DNA from 4 places in the Ferdinandcohnia sp. FSL W7-1320 genome. Region 4 is predicted to be linked to each of the others. Evidence: riboswitches for the same ligand, from Rfam matches in the RefSeq annotation. Region 4 holds a riboswitch; each other region holds the start of a gene.
What was found. A riboswitch is a leader RNA that binds a small molecule or an ion and turns the genes downstream of it on or off. The one in region 4 is predicted to bind S-adenosylmethionine.

Region 1 (5,667 bases), 2.1 Mb from region 4:
TCCGCTTTTATAGACATCACCAAAAAATTTCACAAGTTTGTAGATGATTGTATAGATCAATGTGTGCTTAAGAAGTGTTTTATTTTTTACATGCTTCACAAGGAGCAGTAGCAATATTAATTCCAAAATCGCAAATGGAATGGTGATGATGGTGAACATATTCGTCATATTTTCAAACACGTCATCCACTAACATTATCCATAGTGGAATGAGAAGAATACACATCACAATATTTATGTCATTGTATAGTCTTTCTACCGGACGGAAGGTTAACTCTTGATCGTGAAATAATTTTCTACCAACTACTAGCACTAAATAAATAAATGAAAGAATGAATCCTGCCAAGTATCCTAATATTTGATATAAACTTGTAGTAGCAACTGCTTTTACTTCTTGCCACTTTTGTGCTTTTTCATTTAAAAATTGTTTTGAATATCCTAAAAAAATAACGGTGTTTTCCATATCAATTTCATCGATTTGCTCGGTAATTCGATATAAATGCTCATTTTTCTCTGTTTCCTTTGGATAAAACTCTTGTTTGTATTCCTCAAATATCATGTATGCTGGTGACGTTTCAAACTGCTCTTTATTCGTACTCGAACTATTTGCAAACACATTGGTACCATCACTTGCATAAAAGATTGGCTCATAATCATCAAGATTTTGAATGAGCATATGAAACTCTTTTAAATCTTCTTTGATCATCTGATTTTTTGCTTCTGCGAGCTTATCAGCATACTCTTCTTCAAATTTATCAAAGTTCTTCTCTTCACTTAACTCAGGATTATAAGACCTAGAATATTGAAACTCTGTGTAATATAAATCTTCTTCTGCTTGCTTCCATTCTTCCTGAGTGAGGGTATTGCCACTTAAAATATGTTCCTCACTTTTATATTTCCCTAATAGTCTTGTGAGGTCTCCAATCAACCTTTCACTTTCCTTTACATAGGCCATGCTCTCTATGTAATACTCTTCGGTTACGCTGCTAAAATTAACATCATTCACAATCTCCACTTCAACAACGGCTCGAGCTATTCCTGTAAAACACAAGATCGCAATGACAAAAACAATGATTTTCGTTATAATCGAGTGGCTATATTTTTTCCACTTTATATCCAACACCCCACACCACCTTCAAATATTTTGGTTCTTTCGGATTGATTTCGATTTTCTCTCTGATTTTTCGTATATGAACGGTAACGGTATTTTCCGGGTTAAAGGAGGGTTCGTTCCATACCTTTTCATATATCTCCTCGATTGAAAATACTCTTCCCGCGTTTTCTGTCAGAAGCCTTACAATTTTATATTGCACGGGTGTAAGATGGACTTCCTCGCCATCGACCGTGACCGTTTTACTTTCATCATCGATAATCAATCCCCCAGTCTGAACTATATTGGTTCTCGTATCAAGGCCACCGAAAGTTGTATATCTTCTGAGTTGGGATTTAACTCTTGCAATAAGTTCCAACGGATTAAAAGGCTTCGTCATGTAATCATCTGCCCCAATATTTAGGCCTAATATTTTGTCATGATCCTCTGATTTTGCAGAAAGCATGATTAAAGGAATATTGTTTTCTTTCCGAATTTCCATAGTTGCTCTCATTCCATCCATTTTGGGCATCATCAGATCCATGATAATAAGATGGATTTCCTGACTTTTGATGACCTCGATTGCTTCTAGTCCATTAGAAGCTTTACAAACCGTATAGCCTTCATTCTCTAAGTAAATTCCAATCGCATCGACGATGGCTTGATCATCGTCACAAACCAATATATTCATAACGTTCACTCCTACTTGTGGTGTTCACCATTTCTATCAACTCCTTAGAATTTACTATAAGGAAAGGATATCAATCAAATCTTAACAAACACTGCATGCAAATCTTAAGATTTTCTTATTATTTTGAGATGCAAATCCTAGTCTATCATGAAAATATAGGTGGAAAATAAAAAGAGAACACAGACCTTTGGTTAGGTTTGTGTTCCCCTTCTATTAAAAGATTATGTTTTATATGGTTAATTACTTCTCATCATACGCATTAAGCGCATTTACACTGTGTGCCAAAGCAGAACCTGCTTTTAATGCTACTGCCACGAAAATAGCTTCTGAGATTTCTTCTAAATCAGCACCCGCTTTTTTGGCATTTTTCGTATGTAGGTTAATGCAATACGCGCAACCTGTTGTGTGCGCACACGCCACCGCGATTAACTCTTTCTCTTTTTCTGTTAAGTTTTTCGCCTTAAGAGATTTTGTGTCAAAATCAATAAATGCTTTAAAAGCCTCACCATTTAAATCAGCAAATTCTTTTAGTCTTGCAAAATAAGCCTCTTTATATAGATCTTCATCGCCATTTCCATCATAGGCATTGAGTGCATTCACACCATGTGCTAAAGCGGAACCTGCCTTTAATGCTGTTGCAACAAAAATAGCCTCTGCTACTTCTTCTCTAGAAGACTCATTCTTCTTTGCATTCCCAACATGTAAATCAATGCAATAAGGACAACCTGTAATATGGGCTACTGCAACCGCAATCAATTCCTTTTGCTTTACGGAAAGCTTGCCTGCAGCTAGTGCTTGGCTATCAAACTTTATAAATGATTGAAATGCTTCAGGTGCATATTTTTTCAATTCTGGTAGTCTTCCGAAATATTCCTTTTTGTACAAACTCATCGTAAATCTCTCCCTTAGCAATTTTTTCACCAAATAAAATACAACTTTTCACATTAATTTACTCACCTTAAAATCAAATATCCTTATTTCCAGTGAATAAAATGTAAAAGCCCCTTCCGATGAGGAAGAGGCAATATGTATCCCACACTCATCTTTCAAGCAAATGCTTGCTGGAATTAGCACCTAGTTACATTCTTTGTAACGGTTGCTGCGGGTTCACTGGACCAGGTTCCTCCCCCGACTCTCGATAAGAGATGTCGTATTTTATTTTTGTAATATTTAACAATATTAGCGTACATGAAGTCACATGAGGTTGTCAACTAAAATATCAAATTATTCCGAAAATATATCTAACGGAACTTAATAGATAATGAGCAAAGAAAAACGACATATACATGTCGTTTTTCGATACAATCTAAATGATAAACTACAGAGATTAAAAACTCCCCCTTGTTATCTATCATAGATTTTATATAAGGTTTTTGTTTTCTTTGCGTGGTACATGGCCAAATCAGCATGACGCAAAAGTAACTCCATGTCTACTCCATGTTCTGGATAGAAGACAACTCCAATACTTGTTGAAATTTCAGCAATCGAATTTGAAACGTAGATGGGCTGCTGGATAACCCTCGCTATACTGTTTGCAGTCACACTTATTTCTTCATCATTTTTTCGACCAGGAAGTACGATTGCAAATTCATCTCCACCTATACGATAAACAAGACCTACAGAACCAAGGACTCCAGTTAATCGGGCTGTTACTTTGATTAGTACCATATCACCAGCTTGATGACCAAACTCATCGTTAACCGATTTAAGACCATGCAAATCTAAATACATAATGGTAAACAATGAATCCTTTTCAATCTCTTCCATTAAATCTAAATGGAATTTAAGGCGGTTAGGTAAATCTGTTAAGGTATCATGGTAGGCACGGTACCTGATTAAGTCCTCTTCCTTCTTTTTCTCGGTCACATCCCAGAACACGACTTGGACAGCTGATTCACCGTTTAATTTAGTTGGGATTCCACTTACTTCAACATCAATCTCCTGACCATCTATGCGTACGAATTTTTCATATAAGGTTGGTTCATAAATGCCATTGTCTTCAATATTCTTAATCCTTCTTGATACGATAAGTCGAAAATCCGGGTGAATAATATCATATATTGGAATACCTTCTATCAATTTTTCATCTGTGATTCCTAATAATTGCAAAGCTGCAGGGTTGGCATATTGGATAACACCTTTTTGATGGACTAAAATACCCAATGGGGAATAATCGACTAATTGTCGATAACGGTCCTCACTTTCTTTCAATGCCTGTTCCATTTTTTTTCGTTCCGTAATATTACGATAACTAACTAAAATAGCCCTTTTTTCCATATAAGAGATTGGAACCGCCGATATAACTGCATCAACAATACGGCCATTTTTACTGCGTATTTTCAAATCTAAATCAAGAAGTTGCTTATTTTGATCGATAATTTCTTGGCTCCGAGTTTGAATCAGTTCATGCATGCTAGGATCAATAAATCTCATAATTGACTCCCCAATCATATCTTCAGCAAACGTGTCAACTAGTTTAGCTGCAGACTCATTCGCGTATAAGATAATCTCTCCATCAAATACCAAGATAGGGTCCGGTGAATAATTTAAGAGGTTACGAAACCTTTCTTCACTCTCAAGTAAACTAAGCTGTAAATTCTTTTTATCAGTTATATCAAGAATTTGAGCAATTAGGTAGAACGTTTTATCGTCTTGTTGAAAAATCGAAACGGAAAGAAAAACCCATACTATATTTCCATTTTTATGAAAGTATCTCTTTTCCATTTCATAAGAACTTTTTTTACCTTTTATTAGTTCTTGCACAAATCTAAGATCTTCTTCTAAATCATCCGGGTGTGTAATCTGTTGAAAGGTAAGAGATAATAGTTCCTCTTCTAAATAGCCAGTAATCTTTGATAGTGCTGGATTTGTTTTTATACACTGCCCTTCTAGTGAAAACAAGGCCATGCCTATAGGTGAATAATGAAAAGCTTGTTCAAACCGATTAATAAAATGTAACATTAAATAAACTACCTCTACTATGAAATTTCTATCTTATCGTATAATACCACCAATTCCATATTATCGTTAGTTTTAATTATTTTATGCAACTTATTGACGCTTTTATTTTTAGTAGCTCAACAAAATCAAGAAATTAAAGATGATTATCGTTCTGCTTTTAGAATCCTAAATTGATTCGGGGACATGCCTGTATTCCTCTTAAACACTCGCCAAAAATGAACATGATTGGAATAACCCACTTTTCCTGCAATTTGATTCACTTTCAAGCTTGTATGTATTAAGTATCTTTTTGCTTCATTTATACGGATTGCGTTCAAGTATTCAATAAAACTGCATCCAGTGTATTTTTTAAAAAGTCTACTTATATACTGCTCATTTACATGAAAATGATAGGATAAAACACCAAGTGAAATATCGCTTGTAAAATTGTTATTAATAAATGTAATAATCTTTTCGATTTCATTTTTACCAGTGTTATCTTGTTGTCCCGAAACTTTCATCTTTTCTAAAGGACACGCATCCTCTATCAGTCTATTACTTTCAATTAATAATTGGGATAGCAAAGATCTAAGGTACATATCCCTTTCCTTTAGATTCTTTTGGTACTCCTCGAATAGCCTCATTATGATAGTGTTAATTAATTCTCTTTTATTTTGAGGAATCGATATAATGTACGGTCCATTTTCAAAGAGCTGCTTCACGATATGTTGTTCGCCTAAACTCAAGAAGCACTCCCTAAAGTTTATAACCATTCGCTCATACACTTGATTGCTTTTCTTGACCGTTTTATGGATCACATTTTTATCAATAAAAACGAGATGCTGATTCTTTACTAGGTACTCTTCCCCATTAATAATGTAAATCCGTTCCCCTTTGGATAAATAATAAATTTCGTAATCTTGGTGCAGATGATGTGTTGCCATTGA
Region 2 (5,667 bases), 4.2 Mb from region 4:
AGAGCTGTTTCCATTAATCTGGCAATGTATGGAGCTGTGTACACAACTAATGGAACAATTACACCTTTAACGCCAATTGATGTCCCAACAATTAGCTTTGTAAAAGGAAGGATAAAGAACAATAAGATGATAAATGGGACAGAACGAATAATATTTATAATGGCGTTTAAAATTTGATATACATACTTATTAGCTAAGGCCTTTTCTGGTCTTGTTAAAACAAGCAATATTCCCAATGGCAGACCAATTAATACGGAAATCCCTAGCGCAATTCCAACCATTTGAAAGGTTTGGAGAGTAGCTTCCCAAAGATCACTGCCCCAAAGCTCAAGAAATTCTTCTATTCTTGTTTTCACTTACTCTCAATCCTTCCACATGTACTTGTTGTTGTTCTAAGAAGTTTAGGGCACTTTCAATCTCAGCCGTGTCACCCTTTAAGTGAATCAAAAGCTGTCCAAAGTTTTCTTCCTTTAAGCGGGTGATGCTTCCCGATAAGATGTTTGGATAAACATCAAATTTCTTACTAACTAAAGCTAATGCAGGTTCACCTGAAGATTCTCCAAAGAAGGAAAGGGTGACTACTTGGCCCGTTTCATTTAAAGTAGCTAGTATTTCATCCGGTATCTTATGTGAAAATAAACTATTAACAAATCTTTTTGTTGTATGATGCTGCGGGGAAGTGAAAATCTCTCTCGTTGTTCCTTCTTCAATAACTTCTCCATCTTCCATAACAGCAACCCGATCACATATACGTTGGATGACATTCATCTCATGAGTAATAAGTAAAATGGTGATCCCTAGTTCTTTGTTAATTTTTAATAATAGTTCCAAAATTGCTTCTGTTGTATCTGGATCAAGAGCACTTGTCGCCTCATCACTCAAAAGAATCTCTGGTTCATGGGCTAATGCACGTGCAATCGCTACTCTTTGCTTTTGTCCACCTGATAGCTCAGAAGGATAGGCATGATGCTTTTCCTCGAGGCCAACAATATTTAGATATTTTGTAACCCGGGCCTCGACTTCCTGCTTACCTAAGCCAGTAAGCTTTAATGGAAGTGCAATGTTTTCATATACGGTTGCTGTTTTTAAAAGATTAAAGCCTTGGAAAATCATCCCGATTTGTCCCCGTGCTTCACGGAGTTTTCCATTTGAGAGCTTTGTCAAATCTACATTATTTACGATTACAGAACCTGAATCAGGCTTTTCTAAAAGATTCACACTTCGGATAAGGGTACTTTTCCCTGCACCGCTGTAACCAATCACACCATATATCTCCCCCTTTTTTACAGAAATGGAAACATTCTTTAACGCGTGAATTGAACCTTGTTTAGCTGTAAAAGTCTTTGAGATTCCCACTAGTTCAATCATTTGTAAAACTCCCTTCTGAGCAGGTATACACCTTCACTTTTTTAATAATGTTTTGCAGTTGGCGTTTAAAGGAGGACGCAGTATAAATAGGGTTACCACGTCCTCCTGTAGCTTTTTTTACCAAGATGGAATAACAGATCCTTTGAATTCTTCTTCAACGAATTTAGCAATTTCCTCACTGCGATAAATATCCGCTAATTTCGTTAAAACTTCATCATCTTTGTTTTCAGTTCTTACTGCAGCATGGTTCACATATGGAGAATCCTTAGGTTCAATAAATATGGCATCCTCGGATGGTGTAAAACCTGCTTCAATAGCAAAGTTCGTATTTATAGCTGCTGCATCAAGTTCTTCCAGTTGACGTGCGATTTGTGCAGAGTCAAGTTCAATGAACTCATAATTATTTTTATTTTCCACAATATCCTTTACAGTTGAATTGATTCCGGTATCTGGATTCAGCTTAATAAATCCAGCTTTTTCAAATAGAAGTAGTGCACGTCCGCTGTTTGTAGGGTCACTAGGTAATCCAATTTTAGCACCGTCTTTTAGCTCTGAAACATCCTTCACCTTTAATGAATAAACACCCATTGGGAATGTAACAGTATCAAACGATTTTATAAGGTCCAAATTACGGTCTTCTTTAAATGCATTAAAGTACGGCTCAGTTTGGAAGATATTTAAATCAAGCTCTTCTTCATCCAAAGCAATATTTGGCATAACATAATCGGTAAAGACTTTTATTTCAATATTTAGGTTTTCTTTTTCAGCAAGTTCTTTTACCTTTTCAAGAATTTGTTCGTGAGGGCCTGCAGTTACACCAATAACCAGCTTTTCGTCACTATATAAACCTTCTGCTTTTTCGTCCTTTGAACCACTTGAACTACTTTCACCGCAGGCTGCAAGAACCGAGATAATTAAAACTAATAAACTAGCAAATAACCACTTTTTCATGTTTATTCCTCTTTTCGTATTATGTTAATATTATGGCTTGTATTTATGCTTATTCTGTTTCTATCAATTGACTCTAGAGAAAGTAAGATTTTCCACCTTACTTATAGCTGATAATAGTGCATCCTTTGAAATAGTTATATCCATAAAATGAATAGATTCTTGTGGGAGAGTTGCCTTTTTAATTATTGCTTCCAAAAGAGTTTTGTTTTCCGGATCAATATTTAAGTCTTTTAAATTTACTGGAAGTCCCCATTCATGATAATAGCTTGATAGTCTTAAAAGCTCTTGTTCTTTATTTTCTAGAGCTAACTGGACCAGAGTTCCATATGCAACAAGCTCACCATGTAAAAAGTTTTTGGCTTGGTTTGCTTCAGTAAGGCCATTATGAATGGAATGTGCTCCTGCTACTCTTCCTGCCTTTCCACCGAAGCCGCCGACCATACCGCCAGTCATAATAATGGCCTCAATTACTCTAACCAGTTCATCAGAGACACTTCCTTCAGAGGTAGATTGGATAGCTGCTGTGGCATCCTGTAGTAGAACATCTCTGCAAATAGATGCTGAGAACCTTGAAACCTTTAGCCAAACCGGTAGCTCTTGATTTTTGAAAAACGCAGAAATTAATGCCTCTGCTTCGTAATACTTCGCTAGTGTATCACCAATTCCTGCTCGTAGGTACTTTACTGGAGCTAAGGCAATAACAGCAGGCTCAATAAGTACTAAGGTATTGGCAAGAGGGAATTCAGTGTAGTGTGTAAAAACTCCATTTTGGTCATAAAAGACACTAAGTGGAGTCCATGCCGCACATGTAGATGCAATGCTTGGAATCAATATTGATTTTATACCTGCATTAATTGCTGAAGCCTTCGCAGTGTCTAGTGCAGTTCCGCCTCCGATGCCAATAACTGCATCAACTGAGTTTACTGATAGCTGATTAGAAATACTTTCAACCTTTTCTAAAGTGCAGTGACCCTCAATGAAAGTAAAGCTCGAAATAGGGGAATTGGTTATTTTCTCAGGCAAATAGGTGGATACTGCATTCCAGGCCTTCTTACCGCATACTATATGAATTTTTTGAACCTTTAACTCAGATAAAAGGGGTTCTAGTTCCTTAAGGATCCCTTCACCAATTCTAAAATGACCGGGTGCTCCTTTTACTGTTTGTGTTGACATATAATTCATCCCTCCATTCTTTTAAGTAATTTACCAGATAATAAAAAATGCCTCTCATAAAGAGAGGCATGGATATACTTTAGAAGTAGCACCTCTCTCATTTTTCAAAATACATTGTATTTTGCAGGATTTAGCACCTGTTCATGTCTTCGTTTAACATGAATGGTTGCCGGGCTTCACAGGGCCAGTCCCTCAGCCGCTCTTAATAAGAGATTGTTATGAAATTTATTATTTTGATATTAAACTTGTTTAAAAGGTAAGTCAATCTTTTTTTTCTAAATTGTCAAAACTCCAATTGACTACCCCATTTTTAAGTAGTAGGGTAATTACAATAAATATGGAAAGAAGGCTTTATACAATGAATATATCAAAAGTTAAAGATGCGTACATAGAGAATATTGTGAAGGATGAATATTTTCCGGTCTCCTATGTGGAATTAGAGGAGGAGGCAAAAAAGAAAATGTCTGCTGGAGGCTTTGGGTATGTTCGTTCAGGAGCAGGTGGCGAAGTGACATTGAGGCAAAACCAAGAATCATTTAACAAGTATTCCATAGTACCAAGGATTTTACGGGATGTATCAAATATTGATACAAGCATCACCTTGTTCGGAAAAACATACCCCCATCCTTTTTTACTTGCCCCGGTTGGAATGTTAAAGCTGGCACATGAAGAGGCAGAATTGGCAGTGTCAAAAGCAGCCGCTGCTTGTCATGTGCCTTTTGTCCAAAGCACTGTTTCAAGCTATTCGATTGAAGATGTAGCAAAGGTATCCGGTAGTAGCTCAAAATGGTTTCAACTTTATTGGTCAAATAATAAGGAGATTTCCTTTAATATGGTTAAACGAGCAGAGGAGGCGGGTTACGAAGCAATTGTTTTAACTGTTGATACAGTTATGATGGGCTGGAGAGAAGAAGATATGAAGAATCGTTTTTCACCATTAAAGCTTGGGGTAGGGAAAGCGAATTATGAACAGGATTCGGTATTCTTATCCTCTTTAGATAGTCAAGATTTAGAGTCTATTATTCAAGGAATCTTAGATAATATTCACCATCCTTCACTTAACTGGACTCATGTCGCTGATTTAAAGGAACGGACCTCATTGCCAATTTTAATAAAGGGGATTCTTAGTTCGGATGATGCTAGACTTGCGGTTAAGAATGGTGTAGATGGAGTTATTGTTTCCAATCATGGAGGTAGGCAGCTTGATGGTGTCATTTCAGCCATTGATGCATTGCCACTTATAGTGGAAGAGGTAAAGGGTGAAATTCCTGTCTTATTTGATAGTGGGATTCGACGAGGTTCTGATATTGTTAAGGCACTTGCGTTAGGGGCGGATGCGGTCTTTATTGGCAGACCGTTTGTATATGGACTTGCAGCTGCAGGACAGAAAGGTGTAGAGAAGGTGCTTGGCAACTTTATTCAAGATACAAAGGTTTCCATCGCATTGGCTGGTGCATCTAGTGTAAAAGACCTTAAAACACTCAGACTAATTAAATCATAATTTGGGTTTGTCTAATATATTTATAGTTTTGTCCGATATCATCAACATTTTGTTTATATCCAAAAATTGAATTAGTTAGAATGCCTTCCGAGCGAATCGGAAGGCTTTTAATATGGCTTGAAAATTGGTTATCTATATTTTTACTAAATTTAATACATTTTATCTTTCAATGATTAGGAAATTTGTAATGGTAACTAATGCTCATGTATTTTTACCTATATAAAAAAGGGATGGGTGTTTTTATGGAGTAATTTTAGAAATAATGGAAAAAGCTTCTATAAAATAAAAAATCACTGATGGGGGAGGTTATCACCCCTATTTTAATAGAAAAAGCAGCTAATAGAAGATAGTAAATACGGACCTTTTATTTTGTAAGTGTTTTCATTAACTTTGTAGGGAGGCATAGAACAGAGGGCATGTTTTAAGCTTCGTTAGATAGAAAAATGAAATGGAAAGGGAGAGATGGAATATGTTTGAAAAAAAGCAGTGTTTCTGGATGGGTATTTTTTTCTGCTTGTGTATTATGATTTTGGCACCAAGTGCAACCTTTGCTAAACAGCCGGAATCATCCTATTGGTATCCGGAACAACTATTAGACTGGGCACCAGATAAGGATCAAGATGCTATTTATAACCGTAGCCAGACTCCATTAGCAGAGCGGGAGGTACTTTATA
Region 3 (5,667 bases), 720 kb from region 4:
TTTTACCTTGCTAAGGTCGATTTCTCCAACTAGAGTTGTGCTTTCAGTACCTGCTTCAGCAATAATGTTTCCCCAAGGGTCGATAACCATCGAATGACCTCCGAATTCATTATTAGGATTACTTCCAACACAATTACATGCAACAACATAGCACTGATTTTCAATCGCTCGACTAAGGAGTAATGTTCGCCAATGCTCAAGGCGAGGAAGTGGCCATTCTGCTACCACGAATAAAACTTCTGCGCCACTTGTTGTATGTGCACGAATCCATTCTGGGAAGCGAATGTCGTAACAAATCACACCAGCTGCTGGTACATTTTCAATTATGAAATCGCCTTTTGCTTCACCGGCCTTTAAATACAAATGTTCATCCATTAGCTTGAATAAATGTAGTTTGCTGTATTCACTTAGCAATTCTCCGTCTCGATTAAAGACAAACATCGTATTTGTCACACCTTGCTCCGTCTTTTTGGCTACAGAGCCTGCTACAATATTTACAGAGTATTGTTTTGCTAAGGTTTTTATAAACGTTTTTGTTTCATCGCCATTTTCATCTGCAATTTCATCTAATCTTGTTAAATCATATCCAGTCGTCCAAAGCTCTGGAAGGATGATAATATCAGGTTTGTCCTGATTCATTGTCTTTTCGATTTCTTTAGAAATTTGGGCAAAATTCTCTTGCGGTTTACCGAATTGAATATCATACTGTATACAAGCAATTTTAAGATTCATTTGGTATCCTCCCAGTGAAAATAATACTTTACAAGTTAACTCTAACAATATATTATTTTTGGTTAGTATTTCAAGTATTTTGAAGAAGGTGTAGATATGAAAAATTTCCAACAATCTGAAACCCTGCAAAAATTACCGAAACAGTTTTTTGCTTCTCTTGTAGCTAAGGTGAACAATGTAGTTGCCCAAGGGCATGATGTAATAAATTTAGGTCAGGGGAATCCTGACCAACCAACACCTCAACATATTGTTGAAGCTCTTAAAAAGGCTGCCGATCAGCCTAAATTTCATAAGTATTCTCCATTTCGTGGCCATACATTCTTAAAGAAGGCAGCGGCAGAATTTTACCAACGTGAATATGGTGTTGAACTTGACCCTGAAACAGAAATCGCGATTTTATTTGGTGGAAAGGCTGGATTGGTAGAGATTCCACAATGTCTATTAAATCCTGGGGATGTTGCATTAGTACCTGACCCTGGTTATCCAGACTATTGGTCAGGTGTTGAGCTTGCAAGAGCTGAAATGGCCTATATGCCTCTGAAAGAAGAGAATTACTTTCTACCAGATTACACAGAAATTGATTCAGAAAAGCTTGAAAAAGCAAAGGTAATGTTCTTAAATTACCCGAATAACCCAACAGGGGCTATTGCAACGAAAGAATTTTTTGAAGATACAATTTCTTTTTCGAAAGAACATAATATTTGTGTGGTACATGATTTTGCATATGGTGCGATTGGATATGAGGGGAAAAAGCCGATCAGCTTTTTGGAAGTTGAAGGTGCCAAAGATATCGGTATTGAAATATACACACTTTCAAAAACCTATAATATGGCAGGCTGGAGAGTGGGCTTTGCGGTTGGAAACCCAAGTGTAATTGAAGCAATAAATCTAATTCAAGACCATATGTACGTGAGTTTGTTCAGTCCCGTTCAAGTAGCAGCTGCATCCGCACTGACCGAGTCACAGGACTGTGTAAAAGAATTAGTAGACAAATATGAATCAAGACGGAATGCATTCATTGGTGCCTTAAAAGACATCGGATGGGATGTGAACGCACCTGAAGGCTCATTTTTCGCATGGTTACCTGTACCTAAAGGTTACACATCAGTTAGTTTTGCAGACCTATTACTAGAAAAAGCTCATGTTGCTGTAGCACCAGGAATCGGCTTTGGTGAATATGGCGATCGATATGTACGTGTTGGTCTTTTAACTGACGAAAATAGACTTGTTGAAGCTGCAAATCGAATTAAAAAACTAAACTTGTTTAAATAACCATTAAAATTTAAAAGTTAAAAAATGTTTGACAAGAAAAATAATTCCTGTCATAATCCTAATTAAATTCAATTTCGTAAAAATTAAATTTAGATTGAGCTTACTTAAAACATGGCTCAATATAATAATAGAATCTATTTTCTTATTAAGAGCAGGTGGAGGGACTAGCCCAGTGAAGCCCGGCAACCGACTTACAAATTGTAAGCACGGTGCTAATTCTTGCAGCATTAAGCTGAGAGATAAGAAGATGTTAGTTTGCTAACCTCTTCTTATGAAGAGGTTTTTTTCGTCTTATGGAACATTTTGAAATGAGGGTTGAAAAATGAGTGAAGTGATTGCTACGTATTTGGTGCATGACACCGGGGACAACTTAGTGAAAAAAGCTGAAGGTATCGCACTCGGCTTAACAATCGGCTCTTGGACAAATTTACCAAAAATAGAACAAAACCAACTTAAAAAGCATAAAGGTATAGTAATAAGTGTCGAGCATTTAGATTCAGACAACAGAGCAAGTCAATATTTAGGAAAGCAAGTAAAAAAGGGAATTATTAGAATAGCATACCCAAGCGCTAATTTTAGTGCAGACCTACCAGCTGTTTTAACAACTACCTTTGGTAAGCTTTCCTTGGATGGGGAAGTTAAACTATTAGATTTGGAGTTTTCTAGTGAATTAAAATCCACATTCCCTGGTCCGAAATTTGGAATTGAAGGCATTCGTGCAAAACTTGGAGTATATAATAGACCGCTGGTAATGAGTATTTTTAAAGGGGTCATTGGAAGAGACATAGCCTATCTCAAGGATCAGCTTCGTGAGCAGGCACTCGGTAGTGTGAATATCATCAAGGATGATGAAATACTCTTTGAGAACACGTTAACACCTTTGGAAACAAGAATCACTGAAGGGAAAAAGGTACTTGAAGATGTGTTCAAAGAAACCGGACAACGGGCACTTTACGCTGTAAACTTAACCGGAAGAACATTCGAATTAAGGGAAAAAGCTAGGAAGGCAGTAGAGTTAGGTGCTGACCTACTATTGTTTAATGTTTTTGCTTACGGAATTGATGTACTTCAAAGTTTAGCAGAAGACCCGCAAATTTCAATACCAATTATGGCCCATCCAGCTGTAAGTGGGACACTCACTCCTTCTGAGTTTTACGGATTTTCTAATAAGCTATTACTAGGAAAATTACTTAGATATGCTGGGGCAGATCTTGTCTTGTTCCCTTCACCATATGGTAGTGTTGCGCTTGAAAGAGAACAGACACTAGCAATTGCAGAAGAGTTAACAAAAAATGATGAGGTATTTAAACCAACATTTCCTGTTCCTTCAGCCGGAATCCATCCAGGCCTAGTGCCACTACTAATCAATGATTTTGGAAAAGATAGTGTCATCAATGCCGGTGGCGGTGTTCACGGACATCCTGATGGTGCAATTGGGGGCGGAATAGCCTTTAATGCTGCAGTTGATGCAGTACTAGGTGGAAAGACACTTATTGAATTTGCAAAAAATAGCCCTGAGCTTAAAAAGGCAATTGAATTATGGGGATATAAAGAGGTATAAAAATGAATAAACCAATTATCTTCTGTGATTTTGATGGTACAATCACGAATACTGATAACATTATTGCCATCATGAAAAGATTTGCTCCCCCTGCATGGGAGGAGATCAAGGACCAAGTTCTCTTACAAACAATCCCGATACAGTTGGGAGTGAGTAGAATGTTTGCGCTTTTACCATCAGCATCGCGTAAGGAAATTACAGACTATATACTCAACCATGCAGAAATACGAGAAGGATTTAAGGAATTTGTTGCGTTTACAAAAGAAGAGGAAATTCCCTTATACATTGTCAGCGGTGGGATTGATTTTTTTGTAGAGCCATTGCTTGACGGACTCGTTCCAAAAGAGCAAATTTACTGTAACAGATCCGATTTTACAAATGAAAAAATAAAGATTGTATGGCCATACACTTGTGATGATGAGTGCACAAACGAGTGTGGCTGTTGCAAGCCAACGTTGATTCGTAAGTTTGCAAATCAGGACGATTTTAAGATCGTTATTGGTGATTCCATTACAGATCTTCAAGCGGCTAAACTTGGAGACAAGGTCATTGCTAGAGATTTTCTTGTCCAAAAATGTGAAGAACTTGGAATTAATCATTCTTCATTCCATTCCTTTTTTGATGTAATAGAGATTCTAAAAAAGGAGGTTCTAACAAATGCTTCGAATTAAGCAATGGACAGAGCTTGCAGATATAAAAGATGAACTTGCAGCGCGTGATTGGTTTATGGGGACAAGTGGAAATCTTTCCATAAAAGTATCCGACAATCCTATCACATTTCTTGTTACAGCAAGTGGCAAAGATAAAAAGAAAAGAACTGATGAGGACTTTTTATTAGTGGATGAAGCAGGTTATCCAGTTACTCCTACTCACTTGAAGCCTTCGGCAGAAACACTTCTGCATGTTGAAATCTATAACAAAACAAATGCAGGTTGTAGTCTTCATGTTCATACAGTTGATAATAATGTCATTTCTGAACTATATGCTGACAAAGGAGAAGTTGTATTCAAGGGGCAGGAAATTATTAAAGCGCTTGGTTTATGGGATGTGGATTCAGAAATTAGAATACCAATCATCCAAAATGATGCTGATATCCCTACACTTGCAAGAAATTTTGGCAAGTATGTCACTAGCGACTTTGGCGCCGTACTGATCCGAAACCATGGAATCACTGTCTGGGCTAACAATGCATTTGATGCAAAAAAACATTTAGAAGCATATGAGTTTCTTTTTAGCTATCATTTAAAACTATTAGCATTAGCCCCTTTAAGGGTATAAAAAATTCACGAGGTGAGAAAAATGGCAAATATTAAATTACGTAATACAGGTGAGAGACTAGAGGGACAAGAAGAGGTAGCAGCATTTTTAGAAGAACAAGGTGTCCTTTATGAACATTGGGATACTAACAAACTACCAGAGGAATTAAGAGGAAATTGTAGAATTACGGATGAGCAAAAAGATCAAATCCTATCGATTTACGAAGCAGAAATCAAATCACTTGGTGAGCGTAACGGATATCAAAAATGGGATGTCATCGCATTGTCCGATGCTACTCCTAATCTTGATGAGCTTTTAAAGAAATTTGAACAAGTACATGTTCATACAGAAGATGAAGTACGTGCAATCGTAGCAGGACATGGAATTTTCATTATTAAAGGAAGTGGCGATACTGGCTACTTTGATGTTGAATTAGAGGCAGGGGATGTTATTTCTGTTCCTGTTGACACACCACACTTTTTCACACTAATGGATGATCGTGAGGTCGTAGCAGTTCGATTATTTATTGATCCAACTGGTTGGGTAGCTCATCCATTCCAAGACCCAGAGTTTACAGGTACAAAATAGGAATAGAAGGAGCTTTATGGTATTTTCCATAAAGCTTTTTTATATCAAAATGTTTAGAATATTCTTTACACATTAGTGTAAATATGTTACATTTTTGTTCATTGGAAAAAGAAATATTCTGATGCATATACTATAGGTAGTTGGGAATTCTTTCTACTGTAAGAGGAGTGGAGACTATGAAAATTCGCTATAATTTTGTTGAAAAATCAGATGTAAAATATTGTAACGACGATTTTACCGTCCAACAAGCACTTCAA
Region 4 (5,667 bases):
CTCGCATTATTCGGATAAATATCGTAGCGAATGAATGTCCCACTTTCATTATAAATCACACTTATCGGCGTCCACGGTGCGCAATTTGAAGCTAACGTTGGGATTAGCACGTAAGGTTTTTGGGAAAGATGGCTTGAAGCCTTGACTAAATCAAGAACCTTTCCGCCACCAACTGCAATCACAGCATCGAACGATTGTTTTTTAATAAATGATGAAAGGGATTCAATTTCAGTGATTGAACACTCTCCATTATATGAATATTGTTCCGATTGAATCTCACGAAACTTTGGTATATATTCCTTTGCTGCTTTCCAAGACTTTTTCCCATGAACGAATAAAACTTTTTCATAGGAGCGCTCAGCAAGCTTTACTTCAAGTTTGTCTAATATACCTTCAGATACAACATACTCACTAGGGGCCCCATAAACCGAAATGACATCCACTCTCACCACTCCCTACTTATTTGCTTAGTTTTCCATCCATGCTGGCTTACCAAAGCCTTTGAATTCCTCATCAATCACTTTTTCGAAATCCTCAGATTCTACTACTGCTTTTAAATCTTTCGCAAACTGTGAATCATTATTTTTTGCACTAATTGCAACTACATTTCGGTATGAATCAGACATATCTTCAAGTGTAAGTGCATCTAATAAATTCATTTTTGCAGCTAATGCAAAGTTACCTGGGACTGCAGCTAGATCAGCACTTTCAACAGAACGTGGTAATTGACCAGCTTCAATTGGTTGGAATTTTAAATTCTTTTTATTTTCGTCAATATCTTTTTCTGAAACTGTTAATGGGTCTGCATCCTTTGCGATTGTAATAAGCCCCGCATCACGTAATGTGTTTAATGCACGTGCTGCATTTGTTGGGTCATTTGGAAGTGTTACAGTTGAACCCTCTTTTACTTCATCGATTGATTTATAAACATTTGAATAAATTCCCATTGGTGCTGTCGGAACATTAATTAATGCAGTTAAATCCATGTTGTTTTCTTTTTCAAAGTTTTCAAGATAAATTGTGTGTTGAAATAGATTTGCTTGAATATCACCATTGTCTAATGCTTTGTTTGGTTGGATATAATCACTGAATTCAACAATTTCTACTGTGTATCCAAGTTCTTCAAGTCCTGGCTTAAGAGCTTTTTTAGCCATATCACTGTATGGTCCTGCTGTTGCGCCAATTTTTATATCTTTTGATTCTACAGCTGAGTCTTTACTTTCACCATCATTGCTTGCGCTACTTCCACAAGCTGTAATAACGAATGCTACTAAGAGTAAGATAATTCCTGTTAACCACTTTTTCATTTTTTTTCCTTCTTTCTGTTTTTATGTTATTTATCTTTTATCTACTACCTTTGCAATGTAGTCACCAAGGAGTTGTATGACTTGAACTAAAATGATTAAGATTAGGACTGTCGCAAACATGATGGTATTGTCGTACCGGTAGTAACCAAATCGGATTGCTAAGTCTCCGATTCCTCCACCACCAACAGTACCTGCCATGGCTGAAAATCCAATTAAGCTAATAAGTGTTAAGGTAACACCAGATATAATTCCAGATCGCGCTTCAAGGAGCAACACATCTTTTATAATCATCCATGGAGTTGCTCCCGCTGCAATCGCAGCTTCGATTACACCTCGGTCAATTTCCCTTAAAGCTGTTTCCACAATTCTAGCGAAGAATGGAATCGCAGCAACTGAAAGTGAAACAGATGCTGCAGTCGGCCCAATCGTTGTGCCTACGATGAAATTCGTGATTGGAATCAATGCAACAAGCAAGATAATAAATGGAATTGAACGAATTAAGTTCACGACAAACCCTAAGATGCTTTGAACTACTTTGTTTTCTAAAAATAATCCTTTGTCAGTTACATATAGAAGAATTCCAACTGGAAGTCCGATTACAACTGCAATAAGTAATGAAATAGCAATCATATAAATAGTTTGGAAAAACGCTGTATTGATATCAGGGAGAAGCTCCATGAGATGATTTAAATCAATTTCCATCACGTAACACCTCCACTTGTGCAGCACGTTCCTCAATATAGTTCAGTGCTGATTTGATTTCTTCTTTATTTCCCCTCAACTCCATGATAAAAATACCTAGTGCTGATTCTTGAATGTATTCAATGGAACCATGAAGGAAATTTCCTTTTACATTGAAAGTCTGAAGCATATCTGATATAACACCCTCACCGGCAATTTTTCCTTTAAAGGTAACCTTCACGATTGGGCCTTTACATGAATCAAGAATGATTTCAGGAATCTCAAAGGAAACAACACTTTCAATAAATTCCTTTGTTAGTTCAGTGTTCGGGTTTGCAAATACATCATAAACAGAACCTTCTTCGATTACCCTTCCATCTTGCATAATCGCCATACGGTTACAAATTTCCTTCACAACATCCATTTCATGCGTAATTAGGACAATTGTTATGCCAAGTTCTTTGTTAATCTTTTTTAATAGCTTTAAGATTGATTTAGTTGTTGTTGGGTCAAGCGCGGAGGTCGCTTCATCACAAAGCAACACTTTAGGATCGTTTGCGAGCGCTCTTGCAATCCCAACTCTTTGTTTTTGACCACCACTTAGCTGCGAAGGATAGACATCCTTTTTATCTAATAGACCTACCATTTCGAGTAAATCCTCGACACGTTTTTTGATTTGTTCCTTTGGTAGATTGGCAGCTTTTAAGGAAAACGCAATATTTTCGAATACTGTTTTTTGACTTATTAAATAGAAGTGTTGAAAAATCATTCCGATTTTCAAACGAGCGATGCGCAGGTCACTAGCTTTTAGAGAGGTAAGATCTACCCCATCTACCAAGATGTTTCCAGAGCTTGGTCGTTCAAGCAAGTTGATACAGCGCAGCAGGGAGCTTTTTCCTGCGCCTGAATAGCCAACGATGCCAAAGATTTCGCCGGCTTCTATTTGAAGAGTAACATTATCAACACCTGTGACGGTCACTTTTTTTGTTTTATATATCTTTGAAAGATTGCGAATTTCAATCATTTAAATACCTCATTCATTTACCAGTTTTTTAATGCAAAAATACCTCTTTCATCTGAAAGAGGTATCGAAATAAAAATTTATCTCGACTTATCTTTCAGAATGAAAATCATTCTGCAGGAATTGGCACCTTCCCAAAATGGGGGTTGCCGGACGTCTTAGGGCCTAGTCCCTCGGTCGCTCTGGATAAGTTTGATTATTTATGAAATTTATTATAGTTAGATATTACTAGCCAGTTAGTATTATGTCAATAACAACATTACACTATCAAAACAGTGTTAAACGTTTCCATTCTTATTGTAGCAACGAATCTAAATTTTAAAAAATATTATTATCGGATAGTAAATAGCCCATTCCCGGGAATGGGAAGGGCTATTGTTAGCTGCTTAACGCGAGATGTTGATACGCGATATCCATATTGTTTTTTAGTTCTTCGGGATTGTCGTGGTAAACTACTTTTCCTTTACTTAAAATATAAACATCATCTGCTATTCTCAAGGCAGTTGAGATATTTTGTTCTACTAGCAGCATCGACATTCCGGATTCTTTTAATTTTAAAAGGACATCCATCACTTCACTGACCATTAAGGGTGACAATCCTTCGGTAGGTTCATCAAGCAATAAGATTTTTGGATTTCTCATCAATGCTCTTCCGATAGATAACATCGATTGTTCCCCTCCACTTAAGGTGCCAGCATGAGATTTTTCACGTTCCTTTAAGCGTGGAAAATAGTGAAAAATCTTCTCTAGATTCCAATCTCCTTTTTTCAAATCAGCGAAAACGGTTAAATTTTCTGTTACGGATAGGTTCGGAAATATTCTTCTCCCTTGGGGAACAATCCCAATCCCTTTTCTAGCAATTTGATGACTTTGAAGAGAGGCAATATTTTTACCTTCAAACAGGATTTCACCTTGTACTTTATTTACAAAGCCAATAATTGAATGCATGGTTGTTGTCTTACCCATACCATTTCTTCCCAAAAGGGTAACAACTTGGCCTTCTTTCACTTCAAGGTTCACTCCATGAAGGATGTGACTTGAGCCATAGAAGCTATTAACATCTTTCAACTTAAGCATGTGCAGCCTCCTCCCGCCCTAGGTAAATTTCCTTAACCTCTTCATTTTCGCGAACCGCTTCTGGTGTACCATCTGCAATTAGTTTTCCTGTATGTAGGACAATCACTCGGTCCATATTACCGAACAACACATCAATATCATGCTCAATCATACAAATCGTTACTTCTCTTGGTAACTTATTAATTAGAGCAATAATCTGGTCGGTTTCAACCTGTGACATTCCTGCTGTTGGTTCGTCTAACAGTAGAATCTTTGGCTTTCCAGCAATCGCCATGACAATTTCAATTTGTCTCTGCACACCATAAGATAGCTCTTGTACCTTTGTATCGCTATACTGATCAAGATTCCATTCCTGTAAAAGGGCATCCGTTTCTTTATGCAATGCTTGATAATTTTTGGGACTTACCTTCTTCCACCAATGCGTATGCTCTTTCCTCATTTTCTGTAAAACAAGGAGAACATTCTCTTTCACCGTTAATCCAAACATTAGATTGTTCTTCTGGAACGTTCGCACTATTCCACTTTCTGTCCTTTTATAGTTTGGTACCTTTGTAATATCTCGGTCATAATAGGCAATTGTTCCACCTGTCGGGTTCAAGTCTCCGGCGATCATATTGAAAAAGGTTGTCTTACCAGCGCCGTTTGGACCAATTAATCCCACACGTTCTCCAACTGTCACATCCAACGTAATATCTTCAATTACTTTTAACCCACCAAAGTGCTTTGATAGATTTTGAATGGAAAGAATTGTAGTCATCACTTTCCCCCCTATCCATTTATTTTTGATTGCTGTTTAATTGGTTCAATCGCTTGCTCGACATAATCTTCCACTACAGGTTTTGGCCTTGTCTTAAAAATTCTCCCTGTCAGATTAGAGAACAGCCCTGCAATTCCGGAAGGAGCAAAGATCGTAAATAGGATGAAGGCAGTACCAATAATCATCATCCAGCTTTCTGTGTAAGAACTAATAATTGTCTCCAACACAACGATGAATGCCGCTCCAATAACAGGTCCCCAAAGTGTTCCTGCTCCTCCAACTAGCACCATGATCAGTACCGAACCAGACACTGTCCAGTACACATCTGTTGGGGCTACGAAGCCATTGAAAAACACATATAAACTTCCAGCCAATCCACCCAAAGTACCAGCAATCAAAAAGCTAATGTTTTTATAGAAGGTTGTGTTATATCCAATCGACTTCATTCGGTCTTCATTTTCTTTTATTCCAATGAAGACGTACCCAAGTGGGGAATGAAGAAGTCTGTTAATCACGATCATAACTATTGCAAATACGACTAATACAAAATAATAGATAAACACTTGATTGGATAGGAGAAAATCTCCAAACAGGCTTGGAGAAGGAATACCTGATAATCCATTAGATCCACCCGTTACATCTGTCCATTGATAAATGATAGAGTAAACCATCTGGGAACAAGCAAGTGTTAGCATCAAAAAGTAAAATCCGTGTGCCTTTGTTGATACAAAACCTATTAAAATAGCTAATAGAAAGGCAAGCAGCATTCCAATTGCAATCGTTAGAAACACATTTGTAGATAAATGACTTGCCGCAAGACCAGT

Region 1: another riboswitch for S-adenosylmethionine. It lies ahead of NST91_RS11250 (carboxymuconolactone decarboxylase family protein); the one in region 4 lies ahead of NST91_RS21370 (methionine ABC transporter ATP-binding protein).
Region 2: another riboswitch for S-adenosylmethionine. It lies ahead of NST91_RS01120 (iron-containing alcohol dehydrogenase family protein); the one in region 4 lies ahead of NST91_RS21370 (methionine ABC transporter ATP-binding protein).
Region 3: another riboswitch for S-adenosylmethionine. It lies ahead of mtnW (2,3-diketo-5-methylthiopentyl-1-phosphate enolase); the one in region 4 lies ahead of NST91_RS21370 (methionine ABC transporter ATP-binding protein).

What each region holds. Positions count from the first base shown of each region.
Region 1 is NZ_JBBPAM010000001.1:2,229,681-2,235,347, reverse strand. It holds gene NST91_RS11260 (HAMP domain-containing sensor histidine kinase) at 1-1,119, opposite strand, end outside; gene NST91_RS11255 (response regulator transcription factor) at 1,094-1,780, opposite strand; gene NST91_RS11250 (carboxymuconolactone decarboxylase family protein) at 2,021-2,671, opposite strand; SAM riboswitch class I at 2,817-2,925, opposite strand; gene NST91_RS11245 (PAS domain S-box protein) at 3,125-4,741, opposite strand; gene NST91_RS11240 (AraC family transcriptional regulator) at 4,885-5,667, opposite strand, start outside.
Region 2 is NZ_JBBPAM010000001.1:203,097-208,763, forward strand. It holds gene NST91_RS01105 (methionine ABC transporter permease) at 1-344, opposite strand, end outside; gene NST91_RS01110 (methionine ABC transporter ATP-binding protein) at 328-1,368, opposite strand; gene NST91_RS01115 (MetQ/NlpA family ABC transporter substrate-binding protein) at 1,486-2,319, opposite strand; gene NST91_RS01120 (iron-containing alcohol dehydrogenase family protein) at 2,383-3,492, opposite strand; SAM riboswitch class I at 3,587-3,704, opposite strand; gene NST91_RS01125 (alpha-hydroxy acid oxidase) at 3,851-4,993, shown strand; gene NST91_RS01130 (endo-beta-N-acetylglucosaminidase) at 5,463-5,667, shown strand, end outside.
Region 3 is NZ_JBBPAM010000001.1:3,652,232-3,657,898, reverse strand. It holds gene NST91_RS18050 (carbon-nitrogen family hydrolase) at 1-732, opposite strand, end outside; gene NST91_RS18045 (pyridoxal phosphate-dependent aminotransferase) at 829-2,004, shown strand; SAM riboswitch class I at 2,144-2,250, shown strand; gene mtnW (2,3-diketo-5-methylthiopentyl-1-phosphate enolase) at 2,327-3,565, shown strand; gene NST91_RS18035 (2-hydroxy-3-keto-5-methylthiopentenyl-1-phosphate phosphatase) at 3,568-4,236, shown strand; gene NST91_RS18030 (methylthioribulose 1-phosphate dehydratase) at 4,223-4,843, shown strand; gene NST91_RS18025 (acireductone dioxygenase) at 4,865-5,410, shown strand; gene cbpA (cyclic di-AMP binding protein CbpA) at 5,587-5,667, shown strand, end outside.
Region 4 is NZ_JBBPAM010000001.1:4,376,599-4,382,265, forward strand. It holds gene NST91_RS21355 (iron-containing alcohol dehydrogenase family protein) at 1-443, opposite strand, end outside; gene NST91_RS21360 (MetQ/NlpA family ABC transporter substrate-binding protein) at 468-1,307, opposite strand; gene NST91_RS21365 (methionine ABC transporter permease) at 1,338-2,009, opposite strand; gene NST91_RS21370 (methionine ABC transporter ATP-binding protein) at 1,999-3,012, opposite strand; SAM riboswitch class I at 3,097-3,202, opposite strand; gene NST91_RS21375 (ABC transporter ATP-binding protein) at 3,388-4,086, opposite strand; gene NST91_RS21380 (ABC transporter ATP-binding protein) at 4,079-4,843, opposite strand; gene NST91_RS21385 (ABC transporter permease subunit) at 4,855-5,667, opposite strand, start outside.